One region of the Bacillus sp. CZDM1 genome, then DNA from elsewhere that is predicted to be linked to it. Evidence: riboswitches for the same ligand, from Rfam matches in the RefSeq annotation. Region 1 holds a riboswitch; the other holds the start of a gene.
The links. A riboswitch is a leader RNA that binds a small molecule or an ion and turns the genes downstream of it on or off. The one in region 1 is predicted to bind cobalamin.
Positions count from the first base shown of each region.

Region 2: it holds a riboswitch for cobalamin, as region 1 does, so the genes downstream of both, metE (5-methyltetrahydropteroyltriglutamate--homocysteine S-methyltransferase) here and ACY3XC_RS23695 (anaerobic ribonucleoside triphosphate reductase) in region 1, are expected to answer to the same signal.

Region 1 covers NZ_JBUESO010000014.1:1,382-17,111, forward strand. Annotated here, with positions in the region: gene ACY3XC_RS23640 (extracellular solute-binding protein) at 240-1,043, shown strand; gene ACY3XC_RS23645 (hypothetical protein) at 1,082-1,555, shown strand; gene ACY3XC_RS23650 (magnesium chelatase domain-containing protein) at 2,212-3,042, shown strand; gene ACY3XC_RS23655 (REP-associated tyrosine transposase) at 3,042-3,587, shown strand; gene ACY3XC_RS23660 (hypothetical protein) at 3,658-3,897, opposite strand; gene ACY3XC_RS23665 (helix-turn-helix domain-containing protein) at 4,062-4,343, opposite strand; gene ACY3XC_RS23670 (helix-turn-helix domain-containing protein) at 4,551-4,805, opposite strand; gene ACY3XC_RS23675 (competence protein ComK) at 4,847-5,413, opposite strand; gene ACY3XC_RS23680 (hypothetical protein) at 5,715-6,557, opposite strand; gene ACY3XC_RS23685 (sigma-70 family RNA polymerase sigma factor) at 6,903-7,394, opposite strand; gene nrdG (anaerobic ribonucleoside-triphosphate reductase activating protein) at 8,129-8,617, opposite strand; gene ACY3XC_RS23695 (anaerobic ribonucleoside triphosphate reductase) at 8,614-10,470, opposite strand; cobalamin riboswitch at 10,675-10,851, opposite strand; gene ACY3XC_RS23700 (MFS transporter) at 11,101-12,288, opposite strand; gene ACY3XC_RS23705 (3-isopropylmalate dehydratase small subunit) at 12,317-12,814, opposite strand; gene ACY3XC_RS23710 (3-isopropylmalate dehydratase large subunit) at 12,811-14,058, opposite strand; gene ACY3XC_RS23715 (IclR family transcriptional regulator) at 14,458-15,228, shown strand; gene ACY3XC_RS23720 (ABC transporter ATP-binding protein) at 15,388-15,730, shown strand, end outside.
Region 2 covers NZ_JBUESO010000004.1:439,935-455,664, forward strand. Annotated here, with positions in the region: gene ACY3XC_RS12370 (alpha-galactosidase) at 1-962, shown strand, start outside; gene ACY3XC_RS12375 (uracil-DNA glycosylase) at 1,287-1,862, opposite strand; gene ACY3XC_RS12380 (hypothetical protein) at 1,919-2,206, opposite strand; gene ACY3XC_RS12385 (hypothetical protein) at 2,297-2,443, opposite strand; gene ACY3XC_RS12390 (hypothetical protein) at 2,553-3,110, shown strand; gene ACY3XC_RS12395 (DUF2935 domain-containing protein) at 3,169-3,966, opposite strand; gene ACY3XC_RS12400 (metallophosphoesterase family protein) at 4,170-4,910, shown strand; gene ACY3XC_RS12405 (flavodoxin domain-containing protein) at 5,086-5,559, opposite strand; gene ACY3XC_RS12410 (ribonucleotide-diphosphate reductase subunit beta) at 5,540-6,583, opposite strand; gene ACY3XC_RS12415 (ribonucleoside-diphosphate reductase subunit alpha) at 6,612-8,897, opposite strand; cobalamin riboswitch at 9,056-9,233, opposite strand; cobalamin riboswitch at 9,381-9,561, shown strand; gene metE (5-methyltetrahydropteroyltriglutamate--homocysteine S-methyltransferase) at 9,723-12,017, shown strand; gene glgA (glycogen synthase GlgA) at 12,094-13,536, opposite strand; gene ACY3XC_RS12430 (GlgC family sugar phosphate nucleotidyltransferase) at 13,540-14,556, opposite strand; gene ACY3XC_RS12435 (glucose-1-phosphate adenylyltransferase) at 14,589-15,716, opposite strand; gene glgB (1,4-alpha-glucan branching enzyme) at 15,667-15,730, opposite strand, start outside.

The DNA.
Region 1 (15,730 bases):
GGTGTCGAAAAGATGGTATAGTGGAAATGGTGAATGTGTATTAACTTAGTATCAATATTTCTGTTCTAACTATATTTTAAACCAACATGTACACCTTTATTTATTCTTCACCAGACTAATTTTCAATAGATTTATGAAACTTTCTAACTATTTTGCAATTATAATCAAACCGTTTACAGCCTCCCTTCGTTTCCTTTAATAGTACTGATAAAAATCATGTATGAAATGGAGGAAGAATCATGAAGAAGACTGTGTTCCTATCAGCTCTACTACTCTTTGTCATTATGGCTGCCGGATTGTCAGCCTATGCAAAAATGGACCGTAAGCCAGAGTTCCAGGCGACACCCAATTCTAGCCAAAGTAATCATGTCATCCGAGTGTACGGACCGGGCGGACCACTTGGACCGATTAAGGAAGCGGCTGAACATTTTTCAGCTGAAACGGGAATCAAGGTGGAAGTAACAGCCGGACCAGAGGGCAATTGGATCGGCCAGGCAAAGCAAGATGCAGATATTATTTTCGGTGGCTCCGAGTATATGCTGCAGGACTTCATCTTTAACCACCCCGAAATGATCGACACTAAATCACGTACGGAGCTTTACCCGCGTGCTGCAGGAATATTGGTGAGGAAGGGAAATCCTAAGAAGATTGAAAGTCTGGAGGATTTGACGAAAAAAGGAGTAAAAATAATCGATGTGAATGGGGCCGGCCAGCTTGGCCTGTGGGAAGACCTGGCAGGCAGAAAAGGGCTGATTGAAGGCATTTCCAAAAATATTAACCTTTCTGTGAAGTCGAGTGCCGAAGCCATTGAACGATGGAAATCGAATTCCAGCCTGGACGCCTGGATTACCTATGAATCGTGGCATTACCGGCTCCAGGATGTGACCGACCTGGTCGAGCTGCCCAAAGAAGAAAAGCTCTATCGTGGAACGCCAATCGCCCTGACGAAATTCACCGATCAGAAAAAAGAGGCACAGCAATTTATTGATTATTTAAGAACGGAAGAATCTCACCTAATCTTTCAAAAATGGGGCTGGAAGTAAGGATGAGCCTTAAATCTAAAAAACTGGGAGGAACATACATGAAAAAAGGAATTCTTACCCTCGCGATACTTTCGATTATTTTTGCTTTGGCTGCCTGCGGAAAAAGCACGGAGGAAAAAACAGAGAAAGATCAACTCGATCAAGCTCAAACGGAACAAGCACTGGCTGACAGCCTCCAGCTTTTGGAGAATGAGAAAGCTGGAGAGTACCTGGTGGATTCACAGGGAAGGGCCCTGTATTATTTTAAAAAGGACGAAGCAGGAAAAAGCAATTGCAGCGGAGACTGCCTGGCAAACTGGCCGGCATTTACCCAGGAGGATTTCGCCGTCCCGGAAGGTTTTGATAAAAAGGATTTCGATACGATCACAAGAGAAGACAACGGGGAGAAGCAGGTCACGTATAAAGGCTTTCCTCTCTATTATTTTGCAAAAGACCAGCAAGAAGGGGATGTAAACGGACAAGGGGTAAAAGATGTATGGTTTGTTGTAAACAGCGAAACAGAATTTGAATAAGCCTGCCCAGGGAACGATCAGTCGCGGTCGTTCCCATCCTTAATATCAGTGCCTGTCAATCCCCGATATTTGTCGAAGATTGATAGTTCTTTATTTAAATAGATAATGCTAGAATGGGGTTGTAGCTCAATATTGTGAGGGTGGCCGGTTGTTGATCTTCTTTTCCTTTTTAATAGGGGAGGAGGTGATATACCTGGAAACTTTTCTTGAAATCCTACGAGAAATTCTAAAGGGAATTGTGCGTGAAGTTAGTGCATATTTCTTTCGGAAAAAAATCCTAGAAAACAAGAAAACCACCCTACGCCGTCGAAAGCCAAAGGGTGGTTCTCATAAATAAACTACTTTGACAACCACCACCCTGACGGTAGAGGCTGCAGGGAGAAGTGTTACCAGCACTTCTCCTTTTTATTATATGTTCATTATACACAAAAAAAACCTTATTTAAAAGGTAATCCTAAGCTCCAACTCGTTCCAATGTATTTTATTTTTTTCTACAATATTTTGCAGGATTTTGAATTATTTTGTAGAAAGTTAGTATTGTAATACTCCTTTTTATTAATCTTCAGAAATAAGCTACGTTTACTTTTTCCTCAATTCTTTTGTGTGATTCCAATTATGTATAGCAATGAAAAATATGTTATGTTGGAGGCTGCTTTATGACGGTCAATGTATTAAGTATTGGTTTAAAAGGACTTGAGGGCTATCGGGTTCAGGTGCAAGTGAGGATATCTCCAGGTAAGGAGTCGATGGTCATTGTAGGGTTGCCAGATTCTTCGGTTAAGGAGTCAAGAGAACGGGTGATAGCTGCTCTTAGTCACTTTGGTGAAGATGTTACCGATCAAAAGGTTGTCGTTAATCTTTCACCGCCTGAACAAAAAAAGAATGGACCTTTATTTGATTTAGCGATAGCGATTGCTGCATTAAAGGAACTAAAGGTTATTAAGGAAGAAATCCGGTTAGATACCGCGTTTATTGGAACGTTGTCCCTAGATGGAACGATAGAAAGTGCGGAAGGGCTGCTGCCAGCATTAATTGCAGCAAAAGCACTTGGTCTAAAGCAGATTTACATCCCTGATGATCCAACCATACCGATTGACATGCTGCATGGCCTGGAATTTGTTGTTGTAAGCCATATTAAGGAAGTGGTCCAGCACTTACAAGGACAACAAAGTTTTTCATTTCTTCCTAAACCTCGGACAAGTAATCAAGCACCACAATTTTCTGAAGCAGTTCAAAAGGATTTTTGCCACGTTATTGGTCATGAGCAGGCGAAACGAGCATTAGAAATTGCTGCTGCTGGCGAACATAATGTGTTAATGAGCGGTCCACCAGGCTGTGGAAAAAGCTTGCTTGCTGAAACTTTCCCCTCCGTTCTTCCTTCTCTAACGAATCAAGCCCAACTAGAGGTAATGAGTCTGAATCAAATCGCAGGTGAATTAAGACGATCGGCAGTTTCTAAACAACATAGTATCGCGAGGGAAACCTAATGGCACGCCCACAAAGAGTTTGGGTCAATCTTCGATATTATCATATTGTTTGTCGTGGCAACCGCCGTGATCCGCTTTTTCGAAATGCATCTGATTTCCAAGCCTTTTTCCATATCCTTCAACAGCTCCATGAGAAAATACCATTTGAAATCGCCGCCTACTGTTTAATGACCAATCACTACCATCTCCTCATTCGCTCAAAAGAGACTTCCTTTTCAAAGCTCATGGGACTAATCAACAAACGCTATGCCAATTATTACAATACCAAGTATCGCTTAACAGGCCATGTCTATGAGAAACGTTTTTACGACAAGATGATTGAAGATAAGGCAGGTATGCTAGAGGTTAGCCGCTATATTCACTTAAATCCGGTTGAGGCCAAAATGGTTAGGAAGCCAGAATACTACCCTTGGAGCAGCTATCATTTTTTTATACACCCTCAAGCAGTAGTACCTTCTTATATGAATATTGATTGTATATTGAATTATTATCTTGGGACAGTAGAAGAACGGAAAGAAAGGTACTGCCAAACTTTACAGGTGTAACTAATGATTTAATCGTTTCATAGTGATCTTGTTAATAGAACAGGTACCAGCTGTTTTAACGCTTTAATGATTATTGATATGGAATGTTGTCAATCGCTTGAATAGCAGCCTTTATTGGGTCATGGTCATCTCGACCAATGCCTATTGGGAAATCCTCTAAGATATATTGGACTTTACCAGGTCTTTCATTTGCAAACGCTTTGGTGGTACCATTTGTATAATGGAAAACCTCTATGTAGTACAATTGACCTTTGAACTCGAATTTTCTCAATATATCCATTTTAACAATTTCATTATGCTGCCTGTTCATTTGATAACCCTCATTTACGTAAGAATCATTATGCCAGAGACTACTAGGTTCCTACTAGTGGAACTAGGCGTAAGTGCAAAGAAGGAGAATAACGAGCCTTCCGCTATTCTCCTCAACTAAACCTTTATCCTCACTTGAAATTTTCCATAGCTGGAACGAGAGTCTTACTTTCCTTTGTCCATTTTTGGATCAATGAACTCCTGTTCGAATAAACTTTTAAAGTCTATGCAATGGTAGATTTTTTCAAACATTTCTCCTGGTGGTATGCCTAAGCCTATAGTAAGTTTAAAGATGGTATAGACTGATGGAGCTTTTAGGTTTCTTTCAATTTCACTTAAATAGCTCCGATCTAAGTGGATTTCATTCGCCAGCCCTTCTTGAGTCATACCTTTTGCTTTTCGTAATGTTCTAATTACTTTTCCTATGTAAATGGCCTTTTCTTTCAAGGGAATTCTCCTTTTATGACCATTAGAAACCTAGGAAGGTAATTGCTCCACGGGCTATAGCCTACAAAACAGCTCATTTAATAAAAAATGGGTTCACTCATTTAGGAATTCTTGATATAATCCGGATCCGAGTGATCGCTTGCTGTGACTATTTTGGTTTAATAGACTGAAATCTCTTATTTGGGCACGGATTTTTCCCTTGTATTTTTAGAATGGTGCATTCACTCTGTCGAAAACTTGATTTTCCATTTCCATCATAAATTCTGAAGCTTTTATACCAAGCCCGGAAGCAAGGGCTAAAATAGTATATAGACTGGGCAGTTTAAGATTTCTTTCAAGAATACTAATATAGGATCGATCTAATCCGCTTAGGTCCGCAAGTACCTCTTGCGATAATTTCCGGTCCTTTCGCAGTCTTTTTAATGCCTTCCCAAAATCTAAGTGCGAATAATAATCCGCCATGGAACTCCTCCTTTGGCTAGTAGATATCTAATAAGGGATTTTCATTTTTCTTCTTTTTCTAAAATGTCAAAATTATACTTGCCTGATTTCTCCTTAAGAAGCTGATGCTTTTTTGGCGGTTCCAGATAGAAGAGGAGGGGGCCAGCTTGAATCCCTCTTTCCTTCGTGAGTCGTTTTAATTGGTTGGCTGTTTGAAGTTTATTGTTAAAAGCAGTTAATTTTGCATCGACAAGCATGAAATGACCGTTGCTCCATTCTACCTCGGTCTTGTTGCCAATTGCTTTGGTGTTGACAATATGGTCGGGATTAAACCAGATGCAGTCTTGTTTTTGTGGGGATTTGCTTGGAAAAAGGCAAACGCTTTGATAGGGATTTACAATGATTGGACACTTAACGGTCTTATTAAGAATGTATTTTGCTCCAGCTATTGCTCCCCGTAAATCAAAGCCTATGTATTTTAATGTATCGTCTAATAAATGTAGTGGAGCTCTGTCCACCAGTAACGTCGTTTTTTCTACCATGATCCTGGAACACAGCTTCCCATTTTGGTCATATTCACCCATCACAAGGATCACTTTCTTATCAATAAAGAAATTTTTATTTATAATCGTACTCCACTCCCTTAGGTGCTATAAATTCGAAGGTTTACTAACTGCTATTTTGAGAAAAACTTTACCAGATAAAATGGATTTCTATGTTTCATGGTTTGGCCATGTCTTTCCTTTACATAAACCTCCTTCATTAAGGCAATGTATGCGGTTACCTTATAAATCTATTAAACGCTAATTGGGACTTTTTTACTGCGGACTATAGCAAACAGATTCGTCATAATTCGGGTGAATTTTGACAAAGATGCGACATTTTTTGCGATTTGGTTCCTTTCCTGTTCACCGAGGGCAATAAAATCGTTTATTCATTTGGCTGCAACCAATCCCAGTCTGGGTTTATGCCATCTAGAAAAGTATAGGTTATGGGTGTTGTAGTCCCCATTGCCGATATCTTTTCTAAATAGAATGTCATGAATTTGTTGTTTAAGATTCCATAAAAGTAGGCGAGCGGATTTTTTACAAGATGGGTCCTTTTTATTTTTCGAATCAGTTGTCTAAAAGCCTGGATGGAGATGTCTAGTACATCTTCTGTGTCATTCGCACACTCAAAGCGAAAAGCAGTAATTTGCACCATCTGCCAATATTCTTCAATGGTTTTTGCATCGGTGAAAAAGCATTTTACTAGCTGTACAAAAGGTTGTGGTACTTTACTGTTTACATAGGAGTAATCTAATGTTGACGGTTCTTCGTAACGTTTATTTATCTTTTGATTGTTTGTTTTTATAAGATTACTAGTTTCATATTGGTGGTTCACTTTTTCCGCTTTGGGTAGTTCATTCGTTGGAAAACGGTTAAACTGATATAAATTGCTAGACTGCGAACCGTTCTTCCTTTCTGTTTCAAAGACCGTGATGATCCCATATTCCCTTGCTTTCAAAATCATTCGTTTAAAGGTAGACCTTGATATGCCGTTATCATGGTATTGTGCGTGAATTGATTTTAAGATGGTTCCGATTTTGGCATTGCATACGCCGGGAACTTTGGCGGCAAATCGCACGAGCCTTTTTAATCCTACCAGCTCACCCTTAGTAAAATCATGCTTGTGTTCTAATGACCACATCTCCATATGTTGATTAAATTCTTGTAGGGAACTAAATTGCGAGAACTGCTTAAATTCTTCCGTATTACCCGATTTTATACTCATGATTCATAACACCCTCTCATCACCAAGTTTAAAGTGTTCCTTCGTGAGAGCTTAATGTGAAGGTTCACGACTAGCACTTCTACAATAACGAGATTGGCTGAGTAAATCGAACTGCCCATTTCTTCTTTTGAGGACATTTTTAGGGCCAAACGTCAAAAAACGCCTTAAAAAATGACTTTTGAAGGCGTTTTTTGATATTTGTGCTTGTTACTATCCAAGATTTAAGATTGAATTCGTGCCTGTCACTCCCCGAGTTATATCCGATTTTGTCGGATATTGTAAAAGCACCTTAGAAACCCGGGCAGTTTAGGTAATAAACACACTGCCCAGGTTGAAATAAAGTTGTTAATGATAAGTTGCAACTTTTTGCTTCATTTTTCTTATTGCCCCTAATTTCCAATGCTTAACGGCAGAAACGGTTACCTTTTCGCTTTCCGCTATTTCTTTAATGGATAGCTGATTGATAAATGATTTCATTACCCATGCTGCTTCCTTTTTCGTTAGGCCTTCGCAATATGATTGGATGGTTTCTTTCTCAAGAAAAAGTGGTGATTCCTGACCTTCAATCCTTTCCCAAAACTCCTCCTGCTGTGGAAGAATATGTTTCTCCTTATATTGGTTGTTCTGTGTCATATCAGATAACATTTTCCCTTTAATAGACGTGTAGGCGTAATTCGAAAAGCTGCCTTTTCGTTGGTCGAAGGATTGTGTAGCCTCCCAAAGGGCAATTAATCCCGTCTGATAGAATTCATGTTGATTTTTATAGATGTGCAAGGATTTAATAATCTTACGAATCATCGGTTGATACTGTACAACTAACTCGTCAAAGCTCTCCACTGATAAAGTCCTTCAGGCAGCGCGCTTCCGATCTATTCCTAGGTAGCTTTACCATAATCCATCCATTGGGAAACTTCGAATCTTGGAAAATTGAATTTAACAGAGAAAATGAGATTTATAGGGTGAAATTTGATTCAAATTGGAACAACAAGCCCCAAATATGATTAGAATGTTAAAAAGTATAAGAGATAAAAAGACCGAAAAAGCCGTGGGGACGGTTCGTGTGGTTTCCTCATTCATATATTAGTAGAGTTCACCATGGAAGTGGTTGAGGGATAGAAAAGAATGATTAAGAACATAAGACTATATCCACGACAAAAAAATCACTAGAAAACTGCACAGGTTCGTTTTTATATAAGGATTCTTGGCGCTTTTAATCAAACGTTTGATTGACATTTCGTACAGTAGATGTGTGTCAGGTTATGACCTTTACTAGTTTCTATTGTCTATTTTGAGGAAGGTCATAACTACTCTCTACTTTTTTTCAGCAAATTATTCATTTGAAAACAATAGAAAGTTCTTTTACTAAAGGGACTTATTGTCTATTTAATCAAACGTTTGATTAGGGGAATTCGGATTAACTAATCGATTGATTAGAATCACTACAGATGTTGGCAGTGCAGGGTTTGACCTTCTAAGAAGCGTTGGAAAGTGTCGAAAAGGTGGTATAGTGAAAATGGTGATATTTGTATTGATTTATAAATTTATAAATTGATGCAAATATCACCCTCGGCTCACCACTGGCGCCCCCAAAGAATGGTAGTATCACCTATTATACTTCTTTGTACATCGATGATCCGCTGATTGGACGAACCTCTGAATAGAACTCGTAAGTCCTTTTTTGATAATTCAAAGCGTCCATCTATCATCACATCTAGATAATGTACTATCTCTTTTTTATGCTCAGGTAATTCCTCAAACACATAACCAGTATATAGCCATATATTCTTGTTCGTCTTAGCTTTGATTTCCTTAACAAGCATCAATGTTTCCTCGTATTGAATGGTAAGACTATCTCCGCCACTAATGGTTACATCGGCGATGGGATTTTCTTCGATTATTTCAATCAATTCACTTATGCTATATTCTATCCCATTGCTTGCATTCCAAGAGGAGGGATTATGACATCCCTCACAATAATGCGTACAACCTGATACATAGATGACCGTACGGATGCCGTTTCCATTATCCGTAGCGTCCGTGTCAATCTTCATGATTCTCATTTCTTACACCCATGTTTTACTCTATTCATTTCTTCTTTACGTTTTGAGCTGTTCCATTTTTCCATGCTTCCTACCAAGTATCCAGTTATTCTTCTTATGCGTTCTATATCGTCGTGATTATTACACTTAGGACATTCGTTGTAAATCACGCCATTGTATCCGCACTGAAGGCAGCGATCAACGGGAACATTAAAACTGCCATACCCTATCCCATTTTCTTTCATTGCCACCACATACGTTTCTAGGGCATCGATATTTTTTGAAGCATCTTCTGCTAATTCCACATAGGTAATGTGACCAGCATTTGTTAACGCATGATAAGGTGCTTCCTTTTTAATCTTATTGATTGCATTAATCTTATATTCGACAGGGACATGATTGCTATTCGTAAACCATTCCTTATCTGTTACTCCTTTGATGACCCCATGTTTTTTTCGAGCGATTTTTAAAGCTTTCCCTGCATAGGATTCGGCAGGTGTTGCTAGCAATGTATAGTTTAATTTCGTCTTTTCTGTTAAAAGATCCATCTTTTCTTTCATGAAGGAAACCATTTTTAAGCCTAGGCTCTGAGCTTCGTCGCTTTCTCCATGATGTTTTCCAATCAGGGCAACAAGGGCCTCCGCTAAACCAACATAACCAACGGATAATGTACCTTGACGAAGAACTTCTTTTAGAGAGGTATCTTTGTATAGTTCCTCTGAATTCCTCCATATTTGTTGCCCATATAAGAATTTAAAATTTGCAGGTGTCTTTGTTGATTGATATAAGAGCCTTTCATATAGTTGTTGACTTGCTAGGTCAACATAATGGTCCAGCTTCTTAAAAAATTCCTCTACGTTATCTGCTTCTACCGCAATCAAAGGCAGATTAATTGAAGTAAACGAGAGGTTTCCTCTCCCCACGGGCGTTGACTTGCCATTTACATTTGTGAGTACCCTTGTTCTACACCCCATTGTGGCGATATGTGTTTCAGGATCTTTTTCTTTGTAATCGTGTAGATTGAATGGAGCATCTACAAACACATAGTTTGGAAAAAGACGTTTTGCTGTTGTTTCAAGCGACAGCCTGAACAAATCATAGTTGACATCACTTTGTTTTAAATTGATACCATCTTTTACTTTAAAGATTTGAATTGGGAAAATCGGCGTTTCTCCATTTCCTAGCCCTTTTTGAGTAGCAAGAAGCATATTCTTAACAAGCATTCGCCCTTCCTTTGAAGTGTCTAATCCATAGTTAATACTGATGAAAGGGACCTGTCCGCCACCGCGGCTGTGCATGGAATTACTATTGTGAATAAAGGCTTCACAAGCCTGATAGACATCTCTATCTGTCAGCTCCCAAGCTTTTTCTTCTAGGTCGCAGCCAGCTTGAACGCTTTCTAATAATTGAACGTTCTTCTCGTATGTCTTATATATATAAGGTGCTAAATCAAAATCAAAGTTACTCATTGCTTGACCGCCGTGCTGCTGGTTTTGATTCGATTGAAAGATGATAGAAGCTAAAGCCATTGCCGACATGATACTGTTTGGTTCACGCATATGACCATGGCCGGTATCAAAACCATCTTTTAACACCTTTGCTAATGGGATTTGCACGCATGTTGTCGTGCCTGATGCATAGTAATCCAAGTCATGAATATAAATATAACCATTCATATAAGCTTGTTTTACTTCGTCAGACAATAAGTGTTCAATTGCGTAATACTTCGCACTAGTAGAAGCGAAGAGTCCCATCATACCCATAGGGCTCTTGCCATCGACATTCGCATTCTCTTGTATTAAATCTTGATTATTGCTACCAACAATTTCATTGAATTCCGCTAATAAATTAGAAAAAACCTGTTTCGTTTCCACATTGGACCTCCTTGTTTGCTCAGAACCATGGAACCCTGGGGACGGTTCTGATGGCTCTTTTCAGTGGCAATTGACTTTTATTTTGAACAACAAAAAACCCATCAAAGTTGATGGGTGAAATAACGTGGAATCATCTATAAACAGCATTCATTCACTGCTAATAGTCAGAATAGCCCCGTTATACCTCCCCAACTCCCGAAGAAGATAATACGTATAAAAATGGCAGGTCTCCTGACTTATGCTTCTTCCTACTCTAATACCTTCCCATCCTAAGACAGTGGATTACTTAGTTCGTCAGCATTTACAGTTGCGGGTACAGCTCTGGACTTTCACCAGATTCCCTATTACGTCTTATTTGACGCCATTATTATCGGTCAATATCTATATATAGTATTTTATAGAAGATAAAAACACTAAATATTGTATAATTTACTATAATATACAATCTCTACTTTGACAACCATTTTTTACTAGGGGATTTTGGAGTCAGCGTATGAAATCCGGGTGACAGGCACCATCCAGGTTCCGATGGCTATGAGATAGCTAGTAAGTAGGTAAATAGGTAGTAGGAAACGTGAGAACCATCCCTAGGGAGTCGGATACGATTTGGATAAGCATGGTTTTCTATGATCACATAGATTGCGATTTATTATTTTTGACTAATTTATCTTTTCTAATTTCCTTGATTCTGCTCGCAATGAATGTACCAATGCCAATAACAGTAGAACTAACCATAAAGATATGAATAATCCCTAATATATTTGCCAGTACTCCCAAAATAAGAGGTGTAGTAACTTGAGTTAGACGATTAACCGTTAGTCGAATTCCTAAAGCTTCGCCAACACGACCGTTAAGGGCATGCTCAATGGTAAGCGAAATAGATAATGGCTGTCCAATTCCTAAGCCCATTCCAAGTATAAACGCGATTATACCAGCTATTATCATTTGTGGAAAGAAGGGTAAAGCTGAATACGAAACACACGTAATGATCATAGAGCCTATAAAAACATGAATCATTCCAAAACGATTGATTAAAGGGGTCATGCAGAACCGAATAATGACACTTGCGATCCCGTTTATCGAAAGCAGCAGCCCAATGATAGAGTTACTGTAACCAAAGTGTAATCCTAGCAGTGGGAAAAAGGTGAAGTATAGATCTTTTGCAAATAAGATTAATGAGCTGAAGAGTAAGGCTACTCTCAATCCCGGTATTTTTAGTAAATCCAAAAAAGTTGAATGGCTTGTTACTGAAGAAGTAGAATCTATCTCCTTTTTAATAGGATATACATTCGGAATGAAATGGATGAGAATGCAGCTTACGAGTCCGAATAGGCTTAGTCCGAAAAAGGTTTTGGGGAAGTTGAATGAATCTGCGATGATTCCACTTAGCAAAGGGCCAAGGAGAGTTCCGGCTGCTACCCCCAGGCTAAACCAAGAAACATATTGATTTCGATTTTCCTTGGTAGAGATTCTTCCAACATAATCTTGAGCAGATAGAATGAATATGGTTTGAGCAGAACCCGCAATGAGTTGTGATACATATAATCCGAAAAAGTTAGGAAGGAAACTGGGCAGGATGATTCCTAAAACGCCCAGATATCCCCCAATAAGTAAGGTTATTTTAGAATTAAGCTGATCGATCACTTTCCCGAGCACAATGGCAAAAATTAAGGGGACCAAGGAAAATAGACTCGTAATGAATCCGATGTGATTAATGCTTCCTCCTAATTCATGTGCAAATAAAGAAACGGTTGGACGTGTCCCCATGATCATCAACATATAAAGACCTGCGATACATACGATAGAGAAAATCTTCATAGTTACACCACTTTTAGGCAGAATCAATCTACGATAATTGATACGTCCCTCTCTTCTTTAAATATGGGACAAGCCCTCCATCATTGATAATGTCAATCATCACTAAGGGCATTTCTGACCCCTGGTATTTTACGGATGTTGTTACATTTTCTACTTCACCTGTAGTTAAATTTACTTCTAGTTTATCCTTATCGCTAATGGTGTGATCACTGATTTCAAGAATAGGTAACCCAATATTAATGGCATTTCGATAAAAAATACGAGCAAAGGATTTTGCAATCACAATCGAGACACCGGCTTTTTTTAGAGCTAACGGTGCTTGTTCTCTAGAAGATCCACAGCCAAAGTTACTGCCTGCAACTAAAATATCTCCATCCTTTAATTTCGCTCGGAAATCAGGATCTAAATCTTCAAAAACGTGGTCAGCCAATTCTTGCATATTTAATGTTTTTGTATATTTACCAGGGATAATTCGATCGGTATCAATGTTATCCCCATAGACATGAGCAGTTCCATTTAAGATCATTTCACTTCCTCCTTCATAAGCTTTGTAGGATTTGTAATCTTTCCGAATAAGGCGGATGCTGCAACAGTAGCTGGAGAACCTAGGTATACATTTGAATTTCTGTTCCCCATCCTCCCTCTAAAGTTACGATTGGTAGAGGAAATGACTCCCTCATCATTACCAGGAACACCAAGATGTGTACCGACACATGGCCCGCAGCCGGATGGAAGGAAGGTTGCTCCAGCACGTACAAGTATTTCAGCCGTCCCATCTTGAATTGCTTTTAAGTAGATTTCATTAGAAGCTGCTGCAACCATAAACCTGACATCAGGATGAACTTTTTTGCCCTCTAAAATAGTGGCGGCTTCATGTAAATCTTCTAATCTTCCATTTGTACAGCTCCCTAAAAAAGCTTGTTGAATCGAATTACCCTCTACTTCAGATATTGGTCTTACGTTATCTGGTGAATGAGGGATAGAAACCTGTGGTTCAAGTGTAGAAAAATCATAGATGTATACGGTTTCATATTTTGCATCTTCATCTGCATGAATATAGTCAAAATCATATGGCAATTCCAACCCAATCGTGTCAACAAACCCCGCTTTAGCTCCCATTTCAATGGCCATATTTGCTATGGTTAAACGGCTGTCTAAACTTAAGGCTTCAATCGCTTCGCCGGTGAACTCAACCGCTTTATAGGTTGCGCCATCAATTCCTAACTGCCCTACTAAAAATAAAATAAGATCTTTCGCAGAAACTCCAGGTTGTAACGTTCCATTCAACTGGATCTTAATCGTTTCGGGAACCTTAATCCAAGTTTTACCTGTTAATAGTACCGCAGCCAAGTCTGTTGAACCTACACCAGTAGCGAAGGCACCTAGTGCTCCGTATGTACAAGTATGGGAGTCCGCGCCAAGAACCAATTGTCCAGGTTTGACGTGTTCATTTTCAACCATCAGTTGATGGCAGATGCCACTACCTGCATCGTATAATTTAATTCCTTGATTTCTAGAAAAGTCTCTCATTAAAGAATGTAAATTTGCGATTCGTTCATTAGGAGCGGGTGCTGCATGATCGATGACAAAGATGACTTTAGATGAATCCCAAACGTGGGTTCCACCCATTTCTTCAAAACTTTTGATGGTTAAAGGAGCGGTAGTATCCGATGCCATAACGGCATCCACGTCTACAATCGCGATTTCATTTTGATAGGTTTCTTTACCTGCATGTGAAGAAATAATCTTTTCTACTAATGTTTGGCCCATCGATAAACCTCCTTGAAGAATGATAATAAAAAATCATTAAGTGAATTAAGAATTCATTCTTCGTATTTATAATCCGTATGATGAATTTTAAATTCATTCTACGGGACAATAAAGTTGGATGTCAATTATTTATTAGAAAATTTAAATTAATATAAATATTTATTCGTTGTACTTGCTTACAAAAGATTTGACAGTCTAGTGTTTTAACTTTTCTGAATTTTTAATTGACAAGGCTTATATCATCATTTACGATTAAAACAAATCACCAGCCGGATTCGAAATCCACAAGATGAAACATGGTTGAGATTTACTATATATGGAATTCACTATGTGGTCTCTTTTTTTGAAAAGGTACATAAGGAACCCGTGATAAGAATTAAAATGGAGGCGAAATAATGCATGAGTGAAACGGTCCGTTCAGTCGAAAGAGCGATTGACATTTTAACTAGTTTTTCAATAGAAGAACCGATCTTAACCGTTCCTGAAATAAGCCAAAAAACAGGATTAACAAAATCGACTGTCTTTCGCTTATTAGCATCTTTAGAATCAAAAGGGATGGTTCAGAAAATCCCGTCTACATATGAATATAAACTAGGCATTCGATTACTAGCTCTCGGAAATATTGTACAAAGTTCATTAGAACTAATAGATGTTGCGAAGCCCATCATGAAGGGGTTATCAGAGAAAACACAAGAAACTGTGAATATTAATATTATTCAGGGATTAAAGAGAGTTTGCATTGATCGAATTGATGGCAATCAAGCTTTAAGGAAAGTTTCAGAAGTTGGAAAGTTATTACCTTTACATAAAGGAGCTTCTGGTAAGTTATTATTGGCCTTTTCTGATCAAGAACTAATGACGAAAGTGTTAAAAGAACAAAGAGAGTTCATGTCAGAGGCTGCTCTAAATGAATTAAAGCTTGAACTTTTTGATATTAGAGAAAAAGGATATGCAACAAGTTTGAGTGACCGTTTAGAGGGAACAGCTTCTGTTTCAGCACCAATTAAAGACTATACAGGTAAGGTCATTGCCGGTTTAACGGTTTCTGGACCATTGGTGAGATTTACGGAAGAAAGAATTGAAAATTTTATAAAAGAAGTCTTGGAGTCTAGCGAGAGAGTTTCTAAAAATCTTGGGTATACACAGGAAGAGATGAATTCAGTCCAGTAATGGCTTTGAAAAACTTCTTTTTTTTGAAGGGAATTATGAGAAAATTATTTATTTTAAAAATTTTCAACAACAACATAGCTGTAAATAGACTTCTTTGTTTAGACAAAAATGAAAGCGTTGTCGAAATGGAATAACCATAAATGAAGAGGGGGAAAAGTCTTGATTCAATTCTCAAATGTATCGAAACGCTTTACGAGAGATGGGGAAACGTTCTTAGCCGCACAAAATATTAACCTGGATGTAAAAGAGGGTGAGTTCATTACGGTTATTGGTCCCAGCGGATGCGGAAAATCAACAGTATTAAATATGTGTGCGGGTCTAATGAAGCCAAATGGGGGAAGAATCCATTATCGCGGGAAACAAGTAGATAAAATTAATACTCAAGTAGGGTATATGACACAGAAGGATAATTTATTGCCGTGGAGAACGGTAAAGGCAAATGTTGAAATTGGCTTAGAAATACAAGGCATGAGTGCAAAAGAACGAGAAATAGAGAGTGCTA
Region 2 (15,730 bases), on a different contig from region 1:
ACCAAAGTGGCTCAGCAGGAAAACGTTTATACAAAAAAACTGACTCTCAAGTATTCTATCAAACCCTTCCAGACGGTTCGTATAATATAGCACTCTTTAATACCAGCACTTCAACACAAGATGTAAGCGTCAAATGGGAAGATTTAGGGATTGCGGGCTCAGCTTTCGTGCGTGATTTGTGGAGCCATCAAGATTTAGGAAGCATGGAAAAAGGTTTTACAGCAAACCTTCCAACGCATGCTTCTAGTATGATTCACGTAGTTCCGGCTTCGTCCCTAATTGTTTCGCCGAAAAGCGGTGCAATTGATGTTAATCCTACCAATGTGACGTTCAAATGGGGCTCCCAATCTGGTGCGGAAAGTTATCATGTACAGATGGCAACAGATTCAAGCATGAAAAATATTATCTATGATCAAACTGTTTCTATCCCAACTGTTAATGTAAAGGAACTTGATAAGGATACACGTTACTATTGGAGGGTATCGTTTGTATCAGGCGGTAAGGAAACTCAGGTCGGCACCTATTCCTTTCATACTGAAGTAACAACTGCTCCTGCCAAACCAAGTGGAATAATGGCAAATAGAAATAATAAAGATTCAGTTTCACTTGCCTGGAATCCGTCATTTGGTGCGACCTCCTATACAGTCTACCGGAAGGAGATTAATGGTTTTGGGGTGAGCAGTGATTACACGCCTATCGCCGAAAATCTAACGTCGCCAACCTTTCTGGATAAAAGTGCTAAACACCATATTGGCAGCACGTATTCGTATATCGTAAGTGCAAACAATACAATTGGCGAAAGCACAAAGTCCTTTGAGACCAATACGGATCAACAATCCCCTGCTCAGGTAGCAGCACTTATTGTGTTTTTATCTCTAATAATCATTTCAAAAATCTTTACTTTAGCTAGGGAAAGATTTAAAGGTTCAAAATCTAGTATACCGCAAAGGACCGTTGCTTAGAAAAATCTAAGGGGGAGTCATCTTTAACTCCCCTTCCCCTTACCGTTTTAATGACCTCACTAAACTAATCCTCTTTTCACCTACCCTTTTTATTGTCTCGTATTCTTGGTATTTAGTATTCTTTTTTTGAGAATACAGTGCATTTATTGATGTTCTAATACTGGAACAATAACCACAATTTGTACATTTACCATCCTCGAACATTCTTAATGCCATACAATCCGGACATTTATGAATATCCACCGAAATCCCCCCACTATCCCATTGTTAATTAATAAATAATATGTTGGGGGAAGGAGATATATAAATAATTCCTAAATTGTTTTAACCGTTCTTTTGGTAGCGTTCTGCAACAAATACCATATCTCTTAAAAACATTGACCATAAGTTAGGGCGACGCCTTACTGCTAGTGGATGGTAAGCAACAGCAGTCTGATATCCATCAACATTGTGCCAAGTACCTCGCATGTTCTTAACCTCGGCTTCAGGGTCTTGAAAAAAGGATTGGACGGCAACATTTCCTAAACATAAAATAAGCTTGGGTTTTTTATGTTGTAATTGTTGTTCTAAATGAAACATACAGGTTTGGCGCACCTGATCTTTATCATAAGCACGCACTGGTCTTCTTTTTAGGATAATAGTTACGTAGAGGTCTTCAATTTTCAAGCCAACTTCACTGGCTGCTTGTTGTAATGTATGTCGAGTTCCGCAGACAATATGATTCCCTTCCCGGTCTTCTCTGGCTCCCGGGTTATCTAATATAACCATAATTGGTGCATCTGGATTCCCTTCTCCCCAGACCATACGTGTTCCGTGATGATAAAGACCACATTCACGGCAATCTTTAAAAGTTTCAGGGGTGGGTTCTTCCGGCCATAATTCCGAACAAAAATCAGTCATAGCATCCATCTCCTGGTACTGAATTTCGTTAATTAAGATAATAATGACAGTATTTTTTATTCTTTCCAATAATCAATCATGTACTCAACTTGTTTATTAGCTACTATATTTGCTGCATAATATACAATTTCTTTATATCTCATTTCTCGTATAGGATTATTTGTAACATTATGCATATCTCTCATAACTGCTATATCTGGCAAGGTAAATGCCACTAAAATAATAGACTTTTTTCCATTAATACCCCATGTACCTTTCGTTCCTAAAACTAGAGGCAAGGGTTTATCACGATTCTTAAGATAATTATAAACCCACTCTTGTTCACTCAGATTCTTTTTGTCCAAACGTAGTCCTCACCTTTTATTGTGTTCATCAAGAATTTAATTCCTGACCTTTTGTGTTAAAAAAACAGCCAATTTAAATTGGCTGCTTCCTTAACGATCAAGACCCTTTTTATTCTTACCCACATTATCATTTGGTGAGTCACCAGTACCATTTTTACTTTTGCTATTAGGTGTTCCATAAATTTGATTATCCGCTGTTACCTTTGCTCCTGTTTTAAAATTATCCTTAGTCTTCATTCTGTCATCTCCTTTAGTAAATCAGTTTTATTATCTATATAGTGTAAAAGAAATATACTTAAGAAATTTATCTAAAATTTGGGGAATCTTAATAGTGGAGGTTATGAAAATGATTGTATACCATGGGTCTATAAAAAAATTTCAAACTTTTAATGAAGAAACCGTAGTTCAAAATTTAGGTAACGATATCAATACTATTGGATTTTGGTTTACTTCGAATTTCGATACAGCAAAACCTTTTGCAATGGGTTCTGAGACGGTGATTGAAAAATCAAAGAGCGAGTTCTGGGAGAATGAAGAACCAAAGGTAATTCAATATGAAAGACCCGTTAGCGGCTATATTTATAAAGTGTATATAGATGAACCAAATTTAAAAATTTACGAATCTAATACAGAGGAATCATTTGATTTGTTCATGAAAGAACGTGACGTATTTTGTGATTATTTAGGCGCCAAAAAAAGAGACGTTACCTGGAAAAATGATGCTATTCTATTAAATAAAGAAGAAGCCAATACAAAATTTCGTAAGAGCCTTATAAAACAGGGCTATGAAGGCTTATTAATACGAAAGGCTCTGATACATAGTATGATTACAGATTTGTATTGCATTTTTCAGGAGGAATCTCTACTTATAACAGAAGTCCTTCCTTTAGAGTTTAAACAATAGACACAAAAAAATGTTCAGGAGATTATCCCTGAACACACCTTAACTGTAATAAAGTTTTTCATTCCTTAAGTCGAGGTTTAGCAGGATCACAATTGGGCGGATCAATATTTGCCGATTCTGCTAATTTCATTAGATAATAACATTCTTCCCGATACATATGATCAGCCATTAACGGTGCAAAGGTTCCCAATGCTTGGTTACTTAGTTCTAATTCTTCTAGTTCCGTTAAAAAATTTTGGAATAACTTAATTTCTAATTGAGCATCATTCGTCATTTTTGTTAAAGCTGGAAAGTTCGTCAAATTGGTTCTTAAATATCCTGCCAGCTCTACTGCCTTTAGATAAAAACCTTCAAAATCCTTCTTAAATGTCTTGCTTTTCTTTTTTAATTTCTTTTCTACACCATCTAAATTTAAATATATAGCGTCTGAATGACCTGCTGCGTCTAATATCCAAAGTAGGTGATGATGAAGTTCATGGTAAACGGGAGGGACTTTCCCCTCTTTCAAATGATTTAAAATCCTTAAATATTCCTCTAATTCATTTACCATGTGATTAATAAAAGTAGGTGAAAGGTGAATTTTGATTTTTCCGACGAGGTGTTTTCGTATTAATTCTAATTTGAATTCCCGTAATTTTAGTACCTCTGGTTCTACTTGTGCTGTTAGTTGTTTCAGTGGTGAGGATTTTGCGCGTTCTAGAAGTGTATCAAATATGTTAATAAAATTTGTAGCCTGCTCAATCTCAACTTTTTGAATTGGCGCAAGAGCTTCAAAAATAAACCTAGAATGATCACCTAATATTTGAAGCCAAAAACGGTGTTCAAATCTGGCTGACCTTTCAAAAACTTCGTTCATGTCCATTCCTCCTAGGAAAAAAATACCCACACTAATTTGATATTTATTCTCCTATAGAACTTCTTATGAACATCGGTTCTTGGGATAAGTGAATAACTAGCGGAGCTATAACTACTTGCATTAACAATTTCGGGAAAATATACAGGAAATGAAGAGACAAATGGAGAATTACTTTCATATTAATCATTAGGAGTTTTGTAAAGATGGAAAAAATAGCTATTATTTCAGACATTCATGGAAATATCCCTGCGTTAGAATCGGTACTAGCTGATATAGATTCTAGAAACATTAAGCGAATTTTTTGCTTAGGTGATTTAGTTGGAAAAGGACCACAATCAAGCATGGCAGTCCAAATAATCCAAAAGCGTTGTGAAAAAGTGGTTAGGGGTAATTGGGATGATTTCTTTCCTAAACCCCAGGAATCCAAAACAATCAAATGGCATCAAAACCAATTAACGAAAATACAAATGAATGAATTGGGAAAACTACCGTTTTCAGTAGAGTTTATGATGAGCGGTAAACTAGTCAGAATGTTTCATGCTTCACCGCGGAGTGTTTATGAAAGAATACAACCTTGGGATTCTCTTGATCGTCGCTTAAGTATGTTTGAGAACACAGAACTCACAAAAAATATGGCCGGAAAAAGAGAGCCTGATGTTGTTTTATATGGAGATATTCATAATGCCTATCAGCAAAATATTAAAGGTAAAACCTTATGTAACGTGGGCAGCGTAGGGAATCCTCTTGATCTCACTCAGGCATCCTATGCTATTCTCGAGGGAGAATATAACCAAAGTGGAAATGGAGTCTTTTCGATTCAGCTTGTTCGAGTTCCATATGATATCGAAGCATCCATACAAATAGCCCAAGAAATGGAAATGCCCGAGCTTGGAGAATATATTCAAGAATTAAAAACAGCAAAATATCGAGGAATAAAAAAGTAGAGATTTTAGTGAAGACCATTTTAAAGGTATTCTTTTAGGTCCAATCCTAAATCAAATATCACATTAAAGACATTTCATTTTCCGCAGAAGCAAATTCTGCTTATGTTTCAGGCGTTCAAGGAGTCTCCCAGCACAAAACATGCTTTTAGAGTCTCCAATCGGCCATATTTATAAATTACGTTACCTGATTTTCCATACTAACACGCAATAGTAGTATTTCAACAAATTTCCTGCAACGTTTTATATCCTGTTCCTGTGGCAAAAGTTCAACCTTTAAGGTAGCAGCTAAGTTCGTGTGAACATAAAGCATGTCTCGAAATTGATCAACCGCTCCACAAAACATTGGATAAAAGCTATCTCCTGTTCCAAAAACGGCAGTCGTAATGTCTTTTCTCTTAATTGATTCAAACGCTTGATAGAGCTGCCTCATTTCCATTGGGATTTCACCATTTCCCCATGTGTACGTTCCTATGACAACTGCCTTATATTGGCTTAAGTCTTCCAATGAAAACTCATTTATACTATAAATTGATATATTGACTGACATCCCTAGCAAGATTTGATAAAGTTCTTCAGCTAATTCTTTTGTGTTTCCGGATACGGACGCATAAATAATAACAACGGATATTTTACAGTTCTTCAAATCCATTGGACTGCGAGACCTTTGAATAGGTTCTGGACTTTTGTTCAAAGAAATCCGATTTTGTCTCATTCATCATTTCATCCCCAAAAATTTGAATCCACGGCATCGGATTGTTTCTTTCTTTATAAAGATTTTTCAAGCCAAGCTGTTTCAACCGCTTATTTGCCAAATATTCTACATACCACTCGAATTCTACTAAATCAATCCCTTTTATGTCAGATAAAATGTATTGAGCCCACTCTTTTTCTAGTGCAACAGCCTCATTAATCGTTTCATAGACATAGTGGATATTTTCATCCGTATGAAGTTCAGGGTTTTCAGTTAGAAGAATCCGAATAAATTGAGAAATAAAATAGGCATGCTGCATTTCATCTCGTTGAATATAACTAATCATCGTACTTGTTTTCAGCATTTTTTGCTGACGTGCTAAATGGTAGAAAAAAGCAAAACCGGCGTAAAAGAAAATCCCCTCTAGATTGATGGAGTTTACACTTAACTTAAATAACGATTGTGACGTTGGATTTTGTCTAAATTCCTCATATGAGTCTAAAATTAATTGATTTCGTTTTAGGACAATGTGATCACTTTTCGCTTGATTAAATCGATGATTTTGTTCACCTATCGGTATAAGTGAGCTAAGTATATAAGAATATGACTCATTATGAACGGCTTCTTGTTGTGAAATAACCGCAAAGATCGCTTTGAAACTAGAGTCCGTCACATAATCCATAACTTGACTCATGGTTGGTGTTTGCAAGCTATCAAGTGAAGCAAGCTGCGTATTAATACGTAAAAACACATCCTTTTCATGATTACTAAGGGATTCCCATTGTTTTATATCATCCTGCATATTAATTTCTTGCGGTTTCCAAAAGTTCGATAATAGAGTTTGATATAAGTCGTACATTTTCGGATAGGCAATATCATTCCAATTAAGAATACCTGAAGACTCACCATTTATGATCCTAGTGGATTTGTTTGGAAAATCTGGATTTAGTAATTTTATTTTGGTTAATGGTGTATGTATCATCAAATAAAAACCTCCTCGATCGTTTCTTTTAACTTTGACATGCTTCACATTCTTCTATCTCAGTTTGCGATGTGCTTCTTACGTAATAGGTTGTTTTTAATCCCTGCTTCCACGCTTGCATATGAAGATTTAATAACTCTATTGCTTTAATATCATGACGAACATAGAGATTAAAGCTAATCGATTGGTCAATATGGCGCTGCCTGGCTGCGTTTTGCAAAATACTCCAATTCTGATCCAGAACATGCCTGGTACGTCGATAAAAGTTGTAACTGTTATGGTCTAAATCAGGTGCGGTGACTTTAAACTTGAAATTTTTCTTCTCCTCTGCGTATTCAACTGCATATAAAGGATCGATCCCATCTGTTGAACCACCAATCTTTGCAGTGGATGAGTTTGGGGCGATCGCCATCATCCAGCCATTTCGAACCCCATACTTTGAAATATCCTCCATCAATTGGTTCCATCGGTCTGATTCATACCCTTTCCGTTCAAAGTACTCGCCTGATTGCCATTCTGAACCTTCAAACTTCTTATAGGCACCCTTTTCCTTAGCTAATTCCATAGATGAACGAATCGTAAGATAAGCAATTTCCTTATATAGTTGATCAGCAAATTTAACAGCCCTTTCGGATTCCCAAAAAATCCCCTCTAATGCGAGAAGGTGATGCCAGCCAAACGTACCTAACCCCACTGGACGATATTGCTTATTTGTCACCTCGGCTTGTCCGACAGCAATGGTATTCAGATCAATAACATTATCTAACATTCTCATTTGAATAGGGATTAATCTTTCTAATACATTGGCTTTTACAGATTTCGGCAGATTAATAGATGATAGATTGCAGACAACAAAGTCTCCAGGTTTTCGAACTATGACAATATTTCCTTCTTCATCCTTAAATTCTTTAATAATGGTAGTGGCAGACATATTCTGGGTTATCTCGGTACACAAATTACTGCAAAAAATCGATGTACGTCCCTTTCCTCTTACATGTTTGTTGGGATTTTGACGATTTACTTCATCGCGATAAAACATATATGGAGTACCTGTTTCTAATTGAGAAATCATAATCCTTGCCATAATATCCATAGCTCGATAGGTTTTCCGAGGAAGTAGAGGATGGTTGACCGCTTCTTCATACTTTTCAGTAAAAAACTTTATATCGCACTCATCATAAAAATCTTCCAAACCGAGGGGATTTCCTTCTTGATCCTTCCAACCCATCATTTGTTTTACTTGATGCGGACAAAAGGTATGCCATTCTCCAACACTTCTGCCGTTTTCATCAACTTCTTCTAACTTTTTCATAAACAAGTCTGGTATCGAAACACCTGTAAAAATATCATGAGCCTTACGTCTTTCGTCCCCGTTGTTTGTTTTTAAGTCTAAAAAGCCGTTCATAATATCTTTGTGAAATACATCTAAATAAACGGCAATCGCCCCTTGCCTTTGTCCCAATTGGTCAACACTCACAGCCGTATCATTAATAAGACGAATCCAAGGTACCACCCCAGAGGAATTACCTTTAAATTTCTTTATATCTGAACCTAAGGCACGTACCTTGCCTAGATAAACGCCTAGACCGCCACCGTCCTTACTTAATCTAGCAATATCCCAATTGTTCAAATAAATTCCATCTAATGAATCTTCTACTGTATCAATAAAACAGGAAGAGAGCTGGCCAAAACTTTTCCCAGCATTTGATAGTGTTGGTGTAGCAACGGTCATGTACAAGTTGCTTAGTGCCCAGTATGCTTCTTTAACATAGGTTAATCTGATTGCCTTTTGTTCCTTTCTCATTAATGTCATGGCGATAATCATAAACCGTTCTTGAGGCAATTCGTATAGGTTTCCTTCGTAATCTTTTGCTAAGTAACGATCTGCTAGTAAAAACAACCCTATATAATTAAACAAATAATCCCGTTCTGACGATATTTCTGCTCCTAATATTTCAATCTCTTCTTTTGTGTAATCTTGTAATAGATCCTTAGAGTAGATTCCTATTCTAGTTAATTCAGCAATCAGAATGTAAAAATCTCCGTATTTTTTTTCCGACTTATCCCCCCTGCTTTTTGACGCATTCTGATAAAGTTCCTGTAAATACAGATTTGCTGCAAGAAAGGTCCAATTTGGGTCGGTCATTGAGATTTGATTTAATGCATAAAGAAGTGAGTGTTCATAAATTGAAGACTCTTCAAGATTATCAATCTTTTCAAATAATTCAGCTGTATCCAGATTATATTTTTCAGATACTCTTTTCACTGCTGCAAAAACTGTATCTTTTTCTGAATAAACACGATTTACTGCCATAGCCATTCCTCTTTTCTATCGAATTGACTTCGAGAGTGAAACAACAAAAAACCCATCAATGAAGATGGGTTCATAACGTGGAATAATCTATCATACAGTACTTAGTCACTGTAATAGTAGGCATACCCTCGTTATATCCTCCCAACTCCCGAAGAAGATAATACGTAATAATAATGGCAGGTCTCCTGACTTGTGCCTCTTCCTACTCTAATCCCTTCCCGTCCAATGACAGTGGATATGATTATTTCGTCAGCACTTACAGTTGCGGGTACAGCTCTGGATTCTCACCAGATTCCCTATTAAGTCTATACAGACACCATTAAATTTGGTCATTATCTATATTTAGTGTCACAACCTTACAATCAACACTAAATATTGTATAACAACAAATATAATATACATTATCTACTTTGACAATAACAAAAAAAATTCTCAGAAAATTATGTACGAATGTTTTTTTGTATGTTATATTAATTGGCAATTACATATCGTGTAAGAATTGGTGCCAAGCTGAGGCTTGGCTTAAAAGGGAAGAACGGTGTAATTCCGTCGCTGTCCCGCAACTGTAATTCGGAGTGAATCACAAATACCACTGTCTTTTGATGGGAAGGTGTGATGAACATTGATGATGAGCCAGGAGACCTGCCAATTCTAGTACACACCAAATACCTACGTGGAATAGGTGGTGACCTTCGTACGACAAACGAGTTATGAGTTGTTTGATTTCTTAGACATACCTTTAACTTGAATGTATAGCCATTTCCTTTTCATGGAGATGGCTTTTTTGTATTTGGAATATGTAAATGTAAAGGAGGAATGGTAAAAATGAATTTAGTGAGTACAGCCATTGGTTACCCCTACATTGGTGGTAATCGAGAGTGGAAACGCTGTGTGGAATCTTTTTGGAAGGATCAGATATCAGAGGAAGAGTTTATCTTTGAGATGAAGACCATACGCTTGAATCATTTGAGGCACCAGCAAACATTAGGATTAGACATTCTCACGGTCGGAGATTTTACTTTTTATGACCGTATGCTAGATCTCGCGACCATGTTCGGTTTAATTCCAGCCCGTTATAAATGGAAAAGTGAAAAGGTAGATTTAACAACTTATTACGCAATGGCACGTGGAGCAAACAATGTTGTAGCTTCTGAAATGACAAAGTGGTTTAATACAAACTACCATTACATTGTTCCTGAGTATGAAGACAAGCCACTAAAATTAACTCAAAACTACATTTTAGATTATTTTTTAGAAGCGAAGTTTGAACTAGGTCTAATTACAAAGCCGACCATTATAGGTCCCTATTCTTTTGTTCAATTATCGAAGGGTTATGATTCACTATCCAAAGCATCCTTTATTTTAAGACTCTTACCTCTTTATGCTCAAGTACTCCAACAACTTGTAGATGCAGGGGCAGAGTGGATTCAAGTGGAAGAACCAGCATTAGTCCTTTCACTAGCACCTGAAGATGTAAAACTAGTTCAACAAATTTATAAACAATTAAGAGTTGAAGTCCCAGCAGCGAAATTGATGTTACAAACCTATTTTGAAGGACTATCAGCGTATGAAGAGCTCATTCAATTACCTGTTGCAGGAGTTGGTCTTGATTTTATTCATGGTGCTGATGAGAATATGTCTTCACTCCGTAAATACGGATTCCCAGAAGATAAAGTATTAGGGATTGGAATCATAAATGGGCGTGATATTTGGCGGGCAAATTTGGCTGAAAAAGCAATGATGACAAAAGCAATTTTATCTTTAAGCGGTGTAAAGGAAGCTTGGGTTCAATCTTCTTGCAGTATGCAGCATGTTCCGGTGACAACTAAATCTGAAAAGACTCTTGATGCAACATTACTAAATGCATTATCCTTCGCCGATGAGAAAATCATTGAGTTAACACACATAAAATCCTTTGTTTCAGACGAGAATTGGTCAGGAAATAAAAGTGTGTCACAAAGTATGGCGGCTATTCAAGCCTTAGAACAGCATGAGACGAGGAAAAACACACGTGTGAAGGAGCTTTTGTTACAAGTTAAACCTGAGAATTTCACACGTCCAATGCCATTTAAGGAACGTCAACCTTTACAGCAAGCGTCGTTACAATTACCAGATTTTCCAACAACAACAATTGGCAGCTTCCCACAATCGGATCAAGTAAAACGAACACGAACAGCATGGCGCAAAAATGAAATAACAGACTCTGATTACGCTGCGTTTGTGAAAAGTGAAACAGCACGTTGGATAGAAATCCAAGAAGAAATAGGCCTTGATGTCCTCGTTCATGGTGAATTTGAAAGAACAGATATGGTCGAATTCTTTGGTGAAAAGCTGAAAGGTTTTGCTTTTACAGAAAAAGCCTGGGTGGTATCATATGGGTCACGTTCTGTAAAACCACCGATTATCTACGGTGACATCGAGTGGACATGGCCAATGACTGTGAAGGAAGTAGTAGAAGCACAGCAATTAACGTCTAAGTATGTTAAAGGAATGTTAACAGGCCCTGTCACCATCTTAAATTGGTCTTTTGTCCGTGATGATCTTTCTCGTGAACATGTAGCCAACCAAATTGCCTTAGCCCTGAAGGAAGAAATTCAAGCATTAGAAAATGCGGGCATCGCTATTATTCAGGTGGATGAACCCGCATTACGTGAGGGCTTGCCACTAAGAAAAGAAGACTGGAAAGAATATTTATTATGGGCAGTAAATGCATTCAAGCTCGCGACTTCTAGCGTCAGAAATGAAACACAAATTCATACGCATATGTGTTATTGCGAGTTTAATAACTTTATAGAGCCAATTCGGGCACTTGATGCAGATGTAATTTCTATCGAAACGTCTCGGAGTCATGGGGAACTACTACAATCACTAAAACAAAATCCATATGAACTTGGTATCGGTTTAGGTGTGTATGATATCCACAGCCCGCGTGTTCCAAGTGTAGAAGAAATCGACACCATATTAAAAGACAGCTTAGAGATTATTTCAAAAGAACAGTTTTGGGTGAATCCAGATTGCGGTTTAAAAACACGACATGAAGATGAAACAATTTTCTCATTAAAAAATATGGTGACAGCTGCACGAAAACTACGCCAGCAACAGCAACAACAAACTGTTTAAACTGCCTATAAAAGGAAGAAGATGTAAGCTGCAAATGTACTTACATCTTCCCCTTTTGAATGATAGCAAGGATCCTTTATTCTACTGTGCCTTCAAGCAGTTCCTCGTATATTTCATTATATTTCTTCGCAGACTGTAACCAACTATAATCTTGAGTCATTGCATTTTGTATTAAGCGGCTCCAATTTTCATTTTGATGATAAAAATCTAAGGCTCTTCTGACGGTATGCAGCAAATCATGGGCGTTCAAATTCTTAAAAGAAAATCCATTACCAATATGAGTTGATTCATCATAAGATTGAACGGTATCATTTAATCCGCCTGTTTCTCTCACGATGGGTATTGTTCCATACTGCAAGGCAATAAGCTGTCCTAACCCACATGGTTCAAACTGCGAAGGCATTAAAAACAAATCTGCCCCTGCATAAATTTGATGGGCTAACGCCTCATTAAAACCAATGAATACTTTCACTTTATCCGGGTATTCTTGGGCCATTTGATTAAAGAAGTTTTCAAAATGAAGGTCACCAGAACCAAGCAAGATGAATTGTACATCATCCTGAATCATCTCGTGAAATACATGCAGGACTAAGTCTAAACCTTTTTGCGGTGTTAAGCGTGTTACCATTGCAATTATGGGTGTGCTATCTTTTTCGGGCAATCCGAAATAGTGTTGTAAAACTTTCTTATTTTCTAGTTTTCCTTCTATGGTATCAAGGTCATAAGAAACAGCGATATCTCGATCAATTCTTGGATTATAAACTGAATCATCTATACCATTTACAATTCCTATGAGTTTATCGCTGTGCTTTCGTAATAGTCCATCAAGCCTTTCGCCAAAATAAGGAAATTGAATTTCCTCTTTATAGGTCGGGCTGACGGTTGTTACACGATCAGATGAAACGATACCACCTTTCATAAAGTTAACATTTCCATAAAATTCGAGCTGTTCCATGTTAAAATATTGAGGATCTACTTGTAACAGTTCACTAATTTTCTCAAATGGGAAGATACCTTGGAATTGCAAATTATGAATCGTAAATACGGTTTTTATTTTTTCATACATTGGTATATGACGATACTGGAACTTTAATAAAAAGTTCACCATGGCTGTATGCCAGTCATGAGAATGAATCACATCAGGAATAAAATCTAGATGTGGTATACACTCGAGTACTGCTTTTGAGAAAAACGAAAATCGTTCTCCATCATCGTCTTGTCCATACAATGAACTCCGATGAAAATAATATTCGTTATCAATAAAATGGTAGGTAATTCCATCAAGTTCCATATTAAAGATGCCACAATATTGATTCATTGATCCTACCTGTACTTCAATGGATGTTTTAAATTGGAAAGATTGTTTAAACTCATCAGAAATTAAACTGTAATTCGGTAACATTACATGAACTTCTGTACCTAACTTTTTTAACTCTTTAGGAAGTGCGCCCGCTACGTCCGCAAGGCCACCTGTTTTCACAAACGGAACACACTCAGATACGGCAAATAAAACTTTCACTTCTCAGCGCCCCTTTTGTACTGTCCCTTTTTCTACCACATAAGGGTTTTCTCTTGTTCCTGTTAATTTAACACCACTTTCAATTTTAACATCCTTATCAATGATGACTCCATCGAGTACACAATTATCTTCAATTTGTGTTTTTTGCATAATAATGGAGTTACGAATAATAGCGCCCTTCCCGATTTTAACCGCACGGGAAATAATGCAATTCTCCACTTCACCTTGAATCATGCAGCCATTTGCAATCAAAGAATTTGAAACTTTGGCACCGGTTTTATATCGTGTTGGAGGTTCATCTTTTACCTTTGTGAAGATTGGCTCGTTTTTCGTAAATACATGATAATATGCCGCTGCCGTAAGCATATCCATGCTATGTTTATAGTAACTATCGAGAGAGTCTATAGTTGCACTATATTCCTTCCATTCATACTTTTCAACTTTAAATTTATCAAGTTGCTCATTTACGACATCTAAAATACTGTAATAGCCTTGATCTTTGTATTGCTCAAATAAAGTGAGCAATAATTCTTTTTCTAAAATATAGGTATGGAGCGATTCTCCATTATGAACGATCTCTGTAATATTCGCATCTGTTTCAATATGATGAACCAAAACAGAATTGAAATTTATAGTCCCAATAATATTGCAATTTGTAATCACAACGTATTTTTGCCTGCTGCGTAAGAAAAAGGTGATATTCTTAGCTAAATGTGCGAAGGACCCAAATGACTCGTTTTTAGATTTGCCATCAGGTGTGAATACGAATAGTCCATCACGTTTTCTATCCAAGTCCCATTGCTTTCCACATCCTAAATGGTCCATAAGTGACCTTACCCCATGACCGGTGAAAATAGCCACACTCGTGATCCCTGAATTCACCATATTCGATAACATAAAATCGATCAAACGATATCGTCCTGCAAAAGGAAGTGCAGCTATGGAACGATGAGCTGTTAAATTTTGAAAGGTGTCTAACTCATGGGTAGCATTGATAATTCCTAGCATTGATTGCGGCATAGTATCTTATTCCTTTCCTGTCAGTTTTTGCGCTAATCTTCCTTCGCAACCAGAATGACATCATCCTTTTTCTTTTCAGGACGAATCATGGCATTATCCTCGACCACCATTCCTTCAGCGATGATCGCCTTCTCAATTATTACATTTTTTCCGATTCGAGCATTGGGCATGATAACGGAGTCCTGAATCACACTTCCTTCTTCGACCGTTACGCCTTGGAATAGAACAGAATGCTTTATGTTTCCTTTTACTATACAGCCTTCATTAATTAGTGACTCTTCTACTTGAGCAGTGGGTGATATATATTGCGGCGGCTGGTTCGGATTTACAGAGTAAATTCTCCAATTTCGGTCATAAAGATCTAGTTCTGTTTCTTCTGTTAATAAATCCATATTTGCTTCCCATAAACTTTTTACAGTACCTACGTCCTTCCAGTATCCCTTGAATGGATACGCAACCACCTTTTTATTTTCTTCCAGTAATAATGGAATAATATCCTTCCCAAAATCATTGGAGGATTCTGGATTATTATCGTCTATTTCTAAAAACGTTCTTAAAACGGACCAATTAAAAATATAAATTCCCATAGAAGCCAAATTACTTTTTGGTGATTTTGGTTTTTCCTCAAATTCGATAATATCTAAGTTCATGTTAGTATTCATAATTCCAAAACGGCTTGCTTCTTCCCAAGGTACCTCTATAACAGAGATGCTGACATCTGCATCCTTTTCAATATGATAATCAAGCATTTTAGAATAATCCATCTTGTAAATGTGGTCACCAGAAAGAATCAGTACGTATTCTGGATTGTATTGCTTTATGTAATTAATATTTTCGTAAATCGCGCTGGCAGTGCCTTTATACCATTTAACGCCAGAGGTTTCCGCATACGGAGGCAATACGGTGACTCCGCCATTACTTCTATCTAAATCCCAAGCAGCACCGATCCCAATATAAGAGTGTAAAACCAGAGGTTGATACTGTGTTAACACACCTACAGTTTCAATTCCAGAGTTTGTACAATTACTTAATGGAAAATCTATTATTCGATATTTGCCGCCGAATGAAACGGCCGGCTTTGCAATATATCTAGTAAGAGCACCGAGACGGCTACCTTGTCCTCCTGCTAGTAACATTGCTACGCACTTTTTTTGTACCATTGCTATTTGTCCCC